DNA from 2 places in the Pseudomonas shirazica genome. Region 1 is predicted to be linked to the other one. Evidence: riboswitches for the same ligand, from Rfam matches in the RefSeq annotation. Region 1 holds a riboswitch; the other holds the start of a gene.

Region 1 (5,786 bases):
GCAGCGTCCGTACCACATCGTGCACAGGCTGCCATTCGCTCTGGGCAGGTAAATGCACGGTGCCGCACAGCGCCTGGTCGATCAACTGCAGCGCCAACAGTTCGAGGCGTTCGCGGGTATCGCCAAAGGTGCGCCAAGGCTCGCTGCTCATGGCCTGCAGTTGTTCCGGGCGTGGCCCTTGCCACGGCTGGCCTAGTTCGCAATCGAGCGGATCGAAGCCTGGCACCAGCGCCTTGGCCAGGGCCCGCAACAGGCTGGCATTGCCACCGCGACCGTCGCCACGCTCGACCCTTAACAGCGCCAGCAAGGTATCCAGCCGCAGCCGGCCTTCCGGGGACTGGCCGAACACATGCAGGCCATCGCGAATCTGCGATTCCTTCAGGTCGCACAGGTAGGTATCCAGGCGTGGCAGCCACACGGCGGCATCGTCCAGCTGGCCTTCCAGCTGCAGTTCACGGTCAATGTGATTGGCCTTGACCAGTTCGAGAATGTCGCGCTGCAACTCGCGAGCGCGCCGCGGGTCGAGCAGCTGCGCTTCGTAGAACTCGTCGGCCAATTGCTCCAGGTGGCGCAACGGGCCGTAGGTTTCGGCACGGGTCAGCGGCGGCATCAGGTGGTCGATGATCACCGCCTGGGTGCGGCGCTTGGCCTGGGCACCCTCGCCCGGGTCGTTGACGATGAACGGGTAGATGTTCGGCAACGGGCCGAGCAAGGCGTCCGGCCAGCACTGCGCCGACAACCCGACGCCCTTGCCGGGCAGCCATTCGAGGTTGCCGTGCTTGCCGACATGGATCACCGCGTCGGCGGCAAAGGCATGGCGCAGCCAGAAGTGAAATGCCAGGTAGCCGTGGGGTGGTACCAGGTCCGGGTCGTGGTACACCGCGCTGGGGTCCACCTGGTAACCGCGCGCCGGCTGGATGCCGACAAAGGTCAAGCCAAAGCGCAGGCCGGCCACCATCAGCCGGCCACTGCGGTACATCGGGTCCTGCTGCGGCGGCCCCCAGCGTTCCAGCACGGCCTGGCGGTTTGCCTCTGGCAGGCGCTCGAAGGCGGCCTGGTAGTCGGCCAGGCTCAGGCTCTGCGCGCAGGGGCGCAGGTCCAGCTGGTCGAGGTCGTTGGTCACGCCACCGAGCAACTGATGGATCAGCTGCGTGCCGCTGCCCGGCAAGTCGGCCAGCGGATAGCCTTCGGCCTGCAGGGCCTTGAGTATGTTCAGCGCGGCCGCTGGCGTGTCCAGGCCAACGCCATTGCCAATACGGCCGTCCCGAGTCGGATAGTTGGCCAGCACCAGGGCTACGCGCTTCTGCGCATTCGGCAGGCGCGCCAGCTCGACCCAGCGGCGGGCCAGTTCGGCGACAAAGTCCATGCGCTCGGGGTGGGCGCGGTAGCAGACCACATCGGACTGGCTGCGTTCGCTGCGCCAGGCCATGTCTTTGAAACTGACCGGGCGGGTGATGATGCGCCCGTCCAGTTCGGGCAGGGCAATGTGCATGGCCAGGTCACGCGCCCCCAGGCCCTGCTCGCTGGCTTCCCAGCCAGGCTGGTTGTCTTGTGCGCAGATGGCCTGCAGTACCGGAATGTCACGACGGAACGGGCGCAGGTTGGGGCGCTCGGGGCTGGACAGGGCAAAGCCGGTGGTGTTGACCAGCACTTCGGCCCCCGCCTCGTCCAGCCAGGCTTCGACCTGCTCCAGGCAGGCACTTTCCTTGAGGCTGGCCACGGCGATCGGCAATGGGTTGAGCCCGGCCGCCTGCAGGCGCTGGCAGAACACATCGATGAACGCGGTATTGGCCGCCTGCAGGTGCGAGCGGTAGAACAACAGTGGCGCCACCGGCTGCTCGGGGTGCCACTGCGGGTACCAATCCTCCAGCGTGGCGCTGCCCTTGGCCGGGTGATACACGGCAGTGCGCGGCAGCGGCTGCGGCTCGTCCCAGGCATAGTCGCGGCCCAGCCACTGGCTGGCCAGGCAGTTGAACAGGTTGATGGCGTTGGCCTTGCCGCCCTGGCGCAAGTAGTGCCAAAGGCGTTCGGCCTGCTCGCCGCTGACACTGCCCAGGCTGGTCAGCTCCGGGTCCGGGCGGTCGTCACCCGGCACCAGGATCAGCTGCACGCCACGGCCGGCCAGCTCGACCAACTGCTCGACGCCATAGCGCCAGTAGCCGACACCACCGTGCAGCGACACCAGGATGACCTTGGCATGGCGCAGCACCTGGTCGACGTACAGGTCGACCGAGGCATGGTTCTGTACCTGCATCGGGTTGGCCAGGCGCAGGCTGGGGTAATCCTCGGGCAATTGCTCGGCGGTATCGGCGAGCAATGCCAGGTGCGAATCGCCGCTGCAGAGAATCACCAGCTCGGCGGGCGTCTGGCCGAGGTCGGCAATGCTGTCATCCGGCACGAAGCCGCCGGGCTGGGTCCGCAGCAGGTGCATGGGTCAGGCGCCCAGTGCCTGGCGTAGGCGCGCTTCCAGCTGGGCGGCGTCAAGGTCCTGGCCAATCAGCACCAGGCGGGTGATGCGCGGCTCGTCGGCGCGCCAGGCGCGGTCGAAGTGCTTGTCGAAACGGGTACCCACGCCTTGCACCAGCAGGCGCATCGGTTTGCCCGGGATGGCAGCGAAGCCTTTGGCGCGCAGGATGCCGAACTCCACCACCAGCTGGGTCAGGGCATCGAGCAGCAGGCTTTCGTCGGCTTCGGGCAGGTCGATGGAGATGGAGTCGAAGGCGTCGTGGTCATGATCGTCATGGTCATCACCGTCATGGTGGGAATCATGGTGGGTACGGCGACCATCGATGTGCGCCTCGGACTCGGCGCCCACACCCAGCAGCACCTCCAGCGGCAGCTTGCCGCTGCTGGCCTCGACAACCTTGACCGCCGGAGGCAGTTCTTCGGCCACCTCGGTGCGGACCTTGGCCAGGCCTGCAGCGTCGATCAGGTCGGCCTTGTTCAGCACCACCAGGTCGGCGCTGGCCAACTGGTCGGCGAACAGTTCGTGCAGTGGCGACTCGTGGTCCAGGTTGGGGTCGAGCTTGCGCTGGGCATCGACCTGGTCCGGGTAGGCGGCGAAGGTGCCGGCGGCCACCGCAGGGCTGTCGACCACCGTGATCACCGCGTCGACGGTGCAGGCATTGCGGATTTCTGGCCACTGGAAGGCTTGCACCAGCGGTTTGGGCAGGGCCAGGCCGCTGGTTTCGATGAGGATATGGTCCAGGTCGCCACGGCGTGCCACCAACTCGCGCATCACCGGGAAGAACTCTTCCTGCACGGTGCAGCACAGGCAGCCGTTGGCCAGCTCGTAGACGCGGCCGGTGGCTTCTTCTTCGGTGCAACCGATGCTGCACTGCTTGAGGATTTCGCCGTCGATGCCCAGCTCGCCGAACTCGTTGACGATTACCGCAATGCGGCGGCCCTGGGCGTTGTCGAGCATGTGGCGCAGCAAGGTAGTCTTGCCCGAGCCGAGGAAGCCGGTGACGATGGTGACGGGGAGCTTGGCCAGTGTTTTCATGTCGCATTGCCCTTGGCAGATTGGCGCGGGCATGCAGGACGACAGCCGCAGGCCAGGCCGGCCGGGCTTGTTCGCCACCGGATCACCCCGCCCGGTTGAAAGTCGAAAACGTGACGAGGCAGGTCTCCTGGCTCGCACCGTTCCATGTGCCCGCTGGTGCAGCAGGCTGGCGGGATGACGCCTTCCCGCGCGCGAGCGCAGTGGCTGTGTCGATCCGTTGTCGGTGCTTACAGTTGCGGGGGCAGCCGCGGCTTGTACCGCGTTCCCGTCTTAGCTTCGGCCTGGCCGAAGAACCTCGAAGTGGCAAGGCTACGCAGTGGCTGGCGGGTGGTCAACCATTGGCTCGCCTCGATTCTTGTAGCGCCTGTGAGATCGAGCGCCGCGCGGGCGGCGCTTCGCAGCACAAGGCTGCTCCTACATCTGTTTCGGGCCAATTATTCCTGAGGCAAAGGCGCGCGGCCCCTTGGTGTCCACCTCGATATCGTGCCGGACAAACAAGGCGGTCGCGCGCATTGGTACAGGCGTTACTGGCCCGAAACAAATGTAGGAGCAGCCTTGTGCTGCGAAGCGCCGCGCGGGCGGCGCTCGATCTCACAGGCCCTGAAAATGTTGTGGCGAGCACCTCGCAGCCCCACTGCAATACCTGCGCCGTGCCGCAATAAATGCATTGCAGGCTATCAATTCGTGACTGGCCGTTCCCGATCTGCCACGGATGTATTATGGTGGCGTGGTGCGCATATAACAGCAGCCCGAGCAATCGGGCACTTGCAAGACAATGAGGGTGTCATGAGCAACGAAAGCATTAATTGGGACAAGCTGGGTTTCGACTACATCAAGACCGACAAACGCTACCTGTCCGTATGGCGCAATGGCGAGTGGGACAAGGGCACCCTGACCGAAGACAACGTACTGCACATCAGTGAAGGCTCCACTGCCCTGCACTACGGCCAGCAGTGCTTCGAGGGCCTCAAGGCCTACCGTTGCAAGGACGGTTCGATCAACCTGTTCCGCCCGGACCAGAATGCCGCCCGCATGCAGCGCAGCTGCGCCCGCCTGCTGATGCCGCAGGTGCCGACCGATGTGTTCATCGAGGCGTGCAAGCAAGTGGTCAAGGCCAACGAGAAGTTCGTGCCACCGCATGGTAAAGGCGCCCTCTACCTGCGCCCGTTCGTGATCGGCACCGGTGACAACATTGGCGTGCGCACCGCCCCCGAGTTCATCTTCTCGATCTTCGCCATCCCGGTTGGCTCGTACTTCAAGGGCGGCATGAAGCCGCACAACTTCCAGATCTCCAGCTTCGACCGCGCAGCCCCGCAAGGCACTGGCGCGGCCAAGGTCGGTGGCAACTACGCCGCCAGCCTGCAGCCGGGTGCAGAAGCGAAGAAAGCCAACTTCGCCGACGCCATCTACCTCGACCCGCTGACCCACACCAAGATCGAGGAAGTCGGTTCGGCCAACTTCTTCGGCATCACCGCCAACAACGAGTTCGTCACCCCGAAATCGGCTTCGGTGCTGCCGGGCATCACCCGCCTGTCGCTGATGGAACTGGCGCAATCGCGCCTGGGCCTGACCGTGATCGAAGGCGATGTGGAAATCAACAAGCTGGACCGCTTCATCGAAGCCGGCGCCTGCGGTACCGCTGCGGTGATCACCCCGATCGGCGGCATCGAGTACAACGGCAAGCTGCACGTGTTCCACGACCTGGAAAAGGTCGGCCCGGTTACCCAGAAGCTCTACAACGAGCTGACCGGTATCCAGAGCGGTGACGTGGAAGCACCGGCTGGCTGGATCGTCAAGGTTGCCTGAGGCGCTTTAACGTTTTGAAAAACGGGGCATGCCAGCGATGGCATGCCCCTTTTTATTGGGTGCACCGGCTGCACCGGTGTTCGCGGCTAAAGCCGCTCCCACAGGTACAGCGCAAGCCTGAAGCCTGCGCCATCCCTGTAGGAGCGGCCTTGTGTCGCGAAAGGGCTGCGAAGCAGCCCCAGGATATCCGCGCAATGCACAAATCGAGGAGCAGCGCAGGCTGGTGGTTTTCATGCAAGGCGACGCTGCATCAGCAGGTGCCGGGCTTTGTCGAAAACCCAGTTGTACAGCACGGTGTAGGGCAGGATGATCACAAAGAAGCCCAACTCCACCATGAACGCCTGCAGCAACGAAATCTCCAGCATCCACGCCGCCACCGGCAGGCACCACACCACCAGCCCGGCTTCGAAGCCCAGGCCGTGTGCAAAGCGTGCGCTGGCCTTCCAGTGGATGCGCTCGGCTTGCACGTAGCGGTCGA
Region 2 (5,786 bases), 410 kb from region 1:
GTCGAGCAGCACGGCACGCGTGAACAGTTGCGGTTCACTGGCCAGGATCAGGCCGGTGAGCACGCCACCGAAACTGTGCCCGACGGCAAAGCGCGGTACGTCACCATACTCGCCTCGCCCGGCGGCAAAAGTCTCCACCGCCAGCGCAGCGGTCCGGTTCCAGCCACGGAACACCCCGCCATGGTCGCTGTCACCATGGCCCTGCACATCGCTGAGCCACAGGTCGAAATGTTCGCCCAGGCGCATCAGCAATGGCTGGTAGGCCAGGCAGCAGAAGCCGTTGCCGTGCAGAAAATGCAGCAACGGCTTGCCACTGGCCGGGGTTCGCCAGCCCCGCAGGGTGAAGCCTTCGGCGCATTCGTGAGACCAGGGGATCAACTGCATCGGCTTACCGTACTCGCGGGGTCAGGAAAACGCTGATTCTACAAACAGCAGCGGGTACAGTGAAATCACCAGCAACAAGGCCATCAGGACATTGAACAGCATCAGCCAGCGCGGGTTCTGCAACAAGTTGCGCAGGGCGCTGCCGAACATCACCCACACCCCGACGCTCGGCAGGTTGACCAGGGCGAACAAGGCAGCAATGACAATGACGTTGGTCACATAGCCCTGCGCCGGCGTGTAGGTGGTGATTGCCCCGACTGCCATCACCCAGGCCTTGGGGTTGACCCACTGGAATGCCGCCGCTCCCCAGAAGCCCAGCGGTTTGCGGGCACTGGACGAAGCTGTGCCGACCGGCCCGGAGGTGGCGATCTTCCAGGCCAGGTACAGCAGGTAGGCGGCACCGGTGTAACGCAATACCGTATACAGCGCCGGCCAGGCCTTGAACACCTCGCCCAGGCCCAGGCCGACAGCCAGCACCATCACCATGAAACCGACACTGATGCCCAGGGCGTGCGGGATCGAGCGACGCACACCGAAATTCACCCCGGAGGCAAGCAGCATGGTGTTGTTGGGGCCGGGAGTGATGGAAGACACGAAGGCGAACAGCACGAAGGCGGTCAGCAGGTCGGCAGAGGCAAGCATGGCAGGCAATCCACTTTTTTTATGGGTGCTGTCACACTAACGGAGTCGCCCTCCTCTGCGACCGGTACAGTTTAACGAAATTGTGTAGATACACATCGCTGTACCGCTACCATCAGATCAAGGAAGCCGTCCCATGAGCCTCACCATCCGTCCTGCCGTTCGCGCCGACGCCGAGCAGATACTTGCCTTCATCACCGAGCTGGCAGAGTACGAACGCGCCCGCCACGAGGTGATCGCGAGCGTTGCCGATATCGAGCACAGCCTTTTTGGCGAGGGCAGCACCGTGCATAGCCTGATGTGCGAGCGCGATGGCCGGGCAATCGGCTTTGCCGTGTATTTCTATAGCTACTCGACCTGGCTCGGGCGCAACGGCATCTACCTGGAAGACCTGTACATAACGCCCGAGCAGCGCGGCGACGGTGCCGGGCGGCAATTGCTGCGGCACATCGCCCGCGAGGCGGTGGCGAAGAATTGCGGACGGCTGGAATGGAGCGTTCTGGACTGGAACAAGCCGGCTATCGGCTTCTATCAGAAGCTGGGGGCCGAAGCGCAGGATGAGTGGGTGCGCTACCGGCTGGACGGGGACAAGCTTGCGGCGTTTGCCCGGGGCTGACCGGGTGGATGCTCACGGCATAGACCACTACAGGCCGAACCGGCTTACATGAGGGCTTGAGTGCGCATGCCTTGAGCTTTTCAGCGCCTGGGAGATCGAGCGCCGCCCGCGCGGCGCTTCGCGGCACAAGGCCGCTCCTACATCTGTTTCGGGCCAGTTACTCCTGTGAGTTCACCTCTGTCCGTCTTGTTTGTTCCATTCGATATCGAGGGGCGCACGACTGCTCCTCATCAATCTTCAGCCAAGCACCAAGGCTGCAACCCACCTGGCACGGGAGTAATTGGCCGGAAACAGATGTAGGAGCGGCCTTGTGCCGCGAAGCGCCGCGCGGGCGGCGCTCGATCTCCCAGGCACTGCAAAACCAAAGCCCTATCATCAGGGCAATTGACGCCAGCCCCGCCCCATGGTCTCCTTATGCCTCGCGTTCAGGTGCCCCCGATGGGGGTGAAACGGGAAACCGGTGCGTCACAGGCCCTCCAGCAGGGCCGGACAAGGCCGGTGCTGCCCCCGCAACGGTAAGCGAGCGAAGCGTCTGTACCACTGTGCCTGATCCCCGGCATGGGAAGGTGACGCTTTCCAGGAGCCTGGCTCCTCCTCGCAAGCCCGGAGACCGGCCTGGCGTTCATGAACACCCCGCGGTGGGCGGGCGCTGTTGCATTCCCCTGGGCTGCCACGCTCGGGGCTGCCGCGCTTGCCCGTTGCCCACAAAAAGCAGAGGAACGCGTCATGCCCGTCACCAGCGCCAAGCAACACAGCATTACCACCCCCGTCACCCTCAGCCAGCGTGTCGTCATCGCCATCGGCGCCAGCCTGCTGGGCCTGTGCCTGGTGTACTTCGCCGGCTTTTCGCACATCGAGGCCGTGCACAACGCCGCCCACGACACCCGCCACAGCGCCGCATTCCCCTGCCACTGAGTACAACCCGATGATCACACGCATTGCCCGCACCGCGGGCTTCAGCGGGTTGCTGGCGGCCTTGCTGCTGACCTTGCTGCAGAGCTTTTGGGTCGCCCCGCTGATTCTCGAGGCAGAAACCTACGAATCCTCGGCCCCCGTCGCCGAGCACGAGCATGCCGGCGAAGTGGCAGCGCATGAACACAGCGCCGAGGCCTGGGCACCTGAAGACGGCTGGCAGCGAGTGCTGTCCACCACCGGCGGCAACCTGGTGGTCGCGGTCGGCTTCGCCCTGATTCTCACCGCCCTGTACAGCCTGCGTGAACCCAAGCGAGCCGGCACCGGCGCACTCTGGGGCCTGGCCGGCTTCGCCGTGTTCTGCCTGGCCCCGACCCTGGGCCTGCCGCCGGAACTGCCAGGTACTGCCGCAGCCGACCTGGGGCAACGCCAGGCCTGGTGGATCGGCACCGCCAGTGCCACCGCGCTGGGCCTGGCCCTGTTGGTGTTCGCTCGCCACTGGTTGCTGAAGGCGCTGGGCGCTGTGCTGCTGGTCATTCCCCATGTGATCGGTGCGCCGCAACCCGAGGTGCACGAGAGCCTGGCCCCCGCCGCCTTGGAAACCCAGTTCAAAGTGGCCTCCTGGCTGACCAACGCCGCATTCTGGCTGGCCCTGGGCCTGATCAGCGCCTGGCTGTTCCGGCGCTCCAGCCAGGCCTGATGCCTGCCTTCTACGCCGGCTTCGGCTGTCGTCGGGGTTGCCCGGCGGATACGCTGGAAATCTTGCTGCGCCAGGCCCTGGCCACCCAGGGCCTGGCGTTGGCCGACCTGCAAGGCATCGCCAGCATCAGCCTGAAGGCCGACGAGCCCGGCTTGCAGCAACTGTCCGAACGCCTCGGCCTGCCTTTGGTGTTGTACGATACCGCGCAGTTGCAACCCTACGAACTCCAGCTCAGCCACCGCTCCGCCGCTGCCCATGCCCACTGTGGCTGCTGGGGCGTGGCGGAGAGTGCGGCACTGGCCCTGGCCAGCCAGCGGCTCGGCACGGCCAGGTTGCTGCTGACGCGCCAGGTACTGGGCCCGGCTACTCTCGCCCTGGCCTGTTGAACGTTTCACCCCTCTTTCCTGCAAGGACTTACCATGACGGTCTACTTCATCGGCGCCGGCCCCGGCGACCCGGAACTGATCACGGTCAAGGGCCAACGGCTGATCCGCCAGTGCCCGGTGATCATCTATGCCGGCTCGCTGGTGCCGGCCGCCGTGCTCGAGGGCCACCAGGCCGAGACCGTGATCAACAGTGCCGAACTGCATTTGGAACAGATCATCGCCGCCATGCGCAGTGCGCATGAGCAAGGCCAGGATGTGGCTCGGGTACACAGTGGCGACCCCAGCCTGTACGGCGCCATCGGCGAGCAGATCCGCCATCTGCAAACGCTGGGCATCGATTACCAGATCATCCCCGGGGTCACCGCTACAGCGGCCAGCGCCGCCCTGCTCGGCTGCGAACTGACCCTGCCCCAGGTAGCGCAGACCGTTATCCTCACCCGCTATGGTGACAGCTCGCCGATGCCGCCCGGCGAGCAGCTGGGCGAGCTGGCGCGCCATGGCAGCACCCTGGCGATTCACCTGGGGGTCAAGCACCTGTCGCGTATCGTCGAAGAACTGCTGCCGCACTACGGCACGCACTGCCCGGTGGCGGTGGTGCATCGTGCCACCTGGCCGGACCAGGACTGGGTGCGCGGTACCCTCGGCGATATCGTGGAACGCGTCGCGGCCAAGGATTTCCGGCGCACGGCGCTGATCCTTGTGGGCCACGTGCTGGGCGACACACCGTTTGCCGAATCGGCCTTGTATCGCGCCGGGCACGCCCACCTGTATCGCCCTGGCGACTGAGCATTGCCAGGTTCGCCGCAGGCGTAGCAGACTCCGGTTTCCCGCCTGCAAACAGGAGTCATGCCCATGCTGGACCTACGCCCAAACTGCGAGTGCTGCGATACCGATCTGCCGGGTGACAGCCCCGATGCGCTGATCTGCTCCTTCGAATGCACCTTCTGCCGCACCTGCGCCGAAACCCGTTTCCAGGGCCGCTGCCCGAACTGCACCGGCCAGCTGGTGGCACGCCCGACACGGGTCGGCCAGGCACTGGCCAACAACCCCGCCTCAACCCAGCGCGTGAGCAAATCACACTCCGCCTGCGCATGACGACTACAAAAACAGGCATCGCCGCTTTGCCAGGGTGATGTCTTTCCCACTTTTTGTAGGACTTTTCAACAACAAGCACGTGGACTTTCAACACTTCTATACTCGGCATTACCAAATTTCGGGAATGGTCGTATCGTGCAGCGCTTCCGATAACCCCACTTGCAGACGTATTCCTGAGTGATCCAGGAAGCGGACCACATCCTGACAGGAGTTTTCTTCATGACTACCGTGCTGATCGTCGACGACCACCCCATCGTCCGGCTGTCCTTGCGCATGTTGCTCGAACGCGAGCGCTTCCGTGTTGTCGGCGAGGTCGGCAATGGCAGCGAGGTGGCGCAGGTGGCCCGCGACCTGCGACCGGATGTGGTAATTCTCGACATCGGCCTGCCCGGCCTGGATGGCATGGAAGTGATAAAGCGCCTGCAATGCCTGGAGCCGGCGCCCAAGATCATGGTGCTGACCGGCCAGGCCACCGACCTGTATGTGCGGCGCTGCCTGGATGCTGGCATCGGCGCTTTTGTCACCAAGGAAGAAGACCACGAGGCGTTGCTGTTTGCCCTGAAAGCGCTGGTCAAGGGCTACTCGACCTTCCCGCAGATGTCGGTCAACAGCAACTCGCTGGAAAGCGAGCCAGTGCGCCTGTCCAGCCTGTCCAACCGGGAAATGGAGGTGCTGCGGCGCCTGGCGCGCGGCGAGAACAACAAGAATATCGGCACCTGCATGAACCTCAGCGCCAAGACCATAAGCACCTACCGGGGCCGCATCATGGAAAAGCTCAAGACCGAATCACTGGTTGAAATGGTCGACCTGGCCAAGCGCAACAGCGTCTACTGAGCGCTCGATGACAATGAAGCGCCTGCTGGCAAGCGCCCTACTGGTCATCGGCCTGGCCGGTTCCGGCGCGCTGCTGGCAAACAGCGAACCTCGCCAGTTGCTGGCACGCTCGGTCAGCGCCGCGTCCCCGCTTGCGCTGTCCAGCGAAGAGCGGCATTGGCTACAGCAACGCCAGCACCTGGTACTTGGCAGTTCGCGCCCCGACTACCCACCGCTGGAG

Evidence for each region. Region 1 has a riboswitch for cobalamin ahead of cobW (cobalamin biosynthesis protein CobW). Riboswitches for the same ligand answer to the same signal wherever they lie in the genome.
Region 2: it holds a riboswitch for cobalamin, as region 1 does, so the genes downstream of both, IMX18_RS10255 (CbtB domain-containing protein) here and cobW (cobalamin biosynthesis protein CobW) in region 1, are expected to answer to the same signal.

What each region holds. Positions count from the first base shown of each region.
Region 1 covers NZ_CP063456.1:2,655,790-2,661,575, forward strand. Annotated here, with positions in the region: gene cobN (cobaltochelatase subunit CobN) at 1-2,431, opposite strand, end outside; gene cobW (cobalamin biosynthesis protein CobW) at 2,435-3,502, opposite strand; cobalamin riboswitch at 3,603-3,815, opposite strand; gene IMX18_RS12065 (branched-chain amino acid aminotransferase) at 4,289-5,308, shown strand; gene IMX18_RS12070 (multidrug/biocide efflux PACE transporter) at 5,539-5,786, opposite strand, start outside.
Region 2 covers NZ_CP063456.1:2,246,548-2,252,333, reverse strand. Annotated here, with positions in the region: gene IMX18_RS10270 (alpha/beta fold hydrolase) at 1-384, opposite strand, end outside; gene IMX18_RS10265 (LysE family translocator) at 406-1,026, opposite strand; gene IMX18_RS10260 (GNAT family N-acetyltransferase) at 1,160-1,639, shown strand; cobalamin riboswitch at 2,050-2,272, shown strand; gene IMX18_RS10255 (CbtB domain-containing protein) at 2,366-2,554, shown strand; gene IMX18_RS10250 (CbtA family protein) at 2,565-3,251, shown strand; gene IMX18_RS10245 (cobalamin biosynthesis protein) at 3,251-3,637, shown strand; gene cobM (precorrin-4 C(11)-methyltransferase) at 3,671-4,423, shown strand; gene IMX18_RS10235 (DUF1272 domain-containing protein) at 4,490-4,732, shown strand; gene IMX18_RS10230 (response regulator transcription factor) at 4,952-5,566, shown strand; gene IMX18_RS10225 (transporter substrate-binding domain-containing protein) at 5,580-5,786, shown strand, end outside.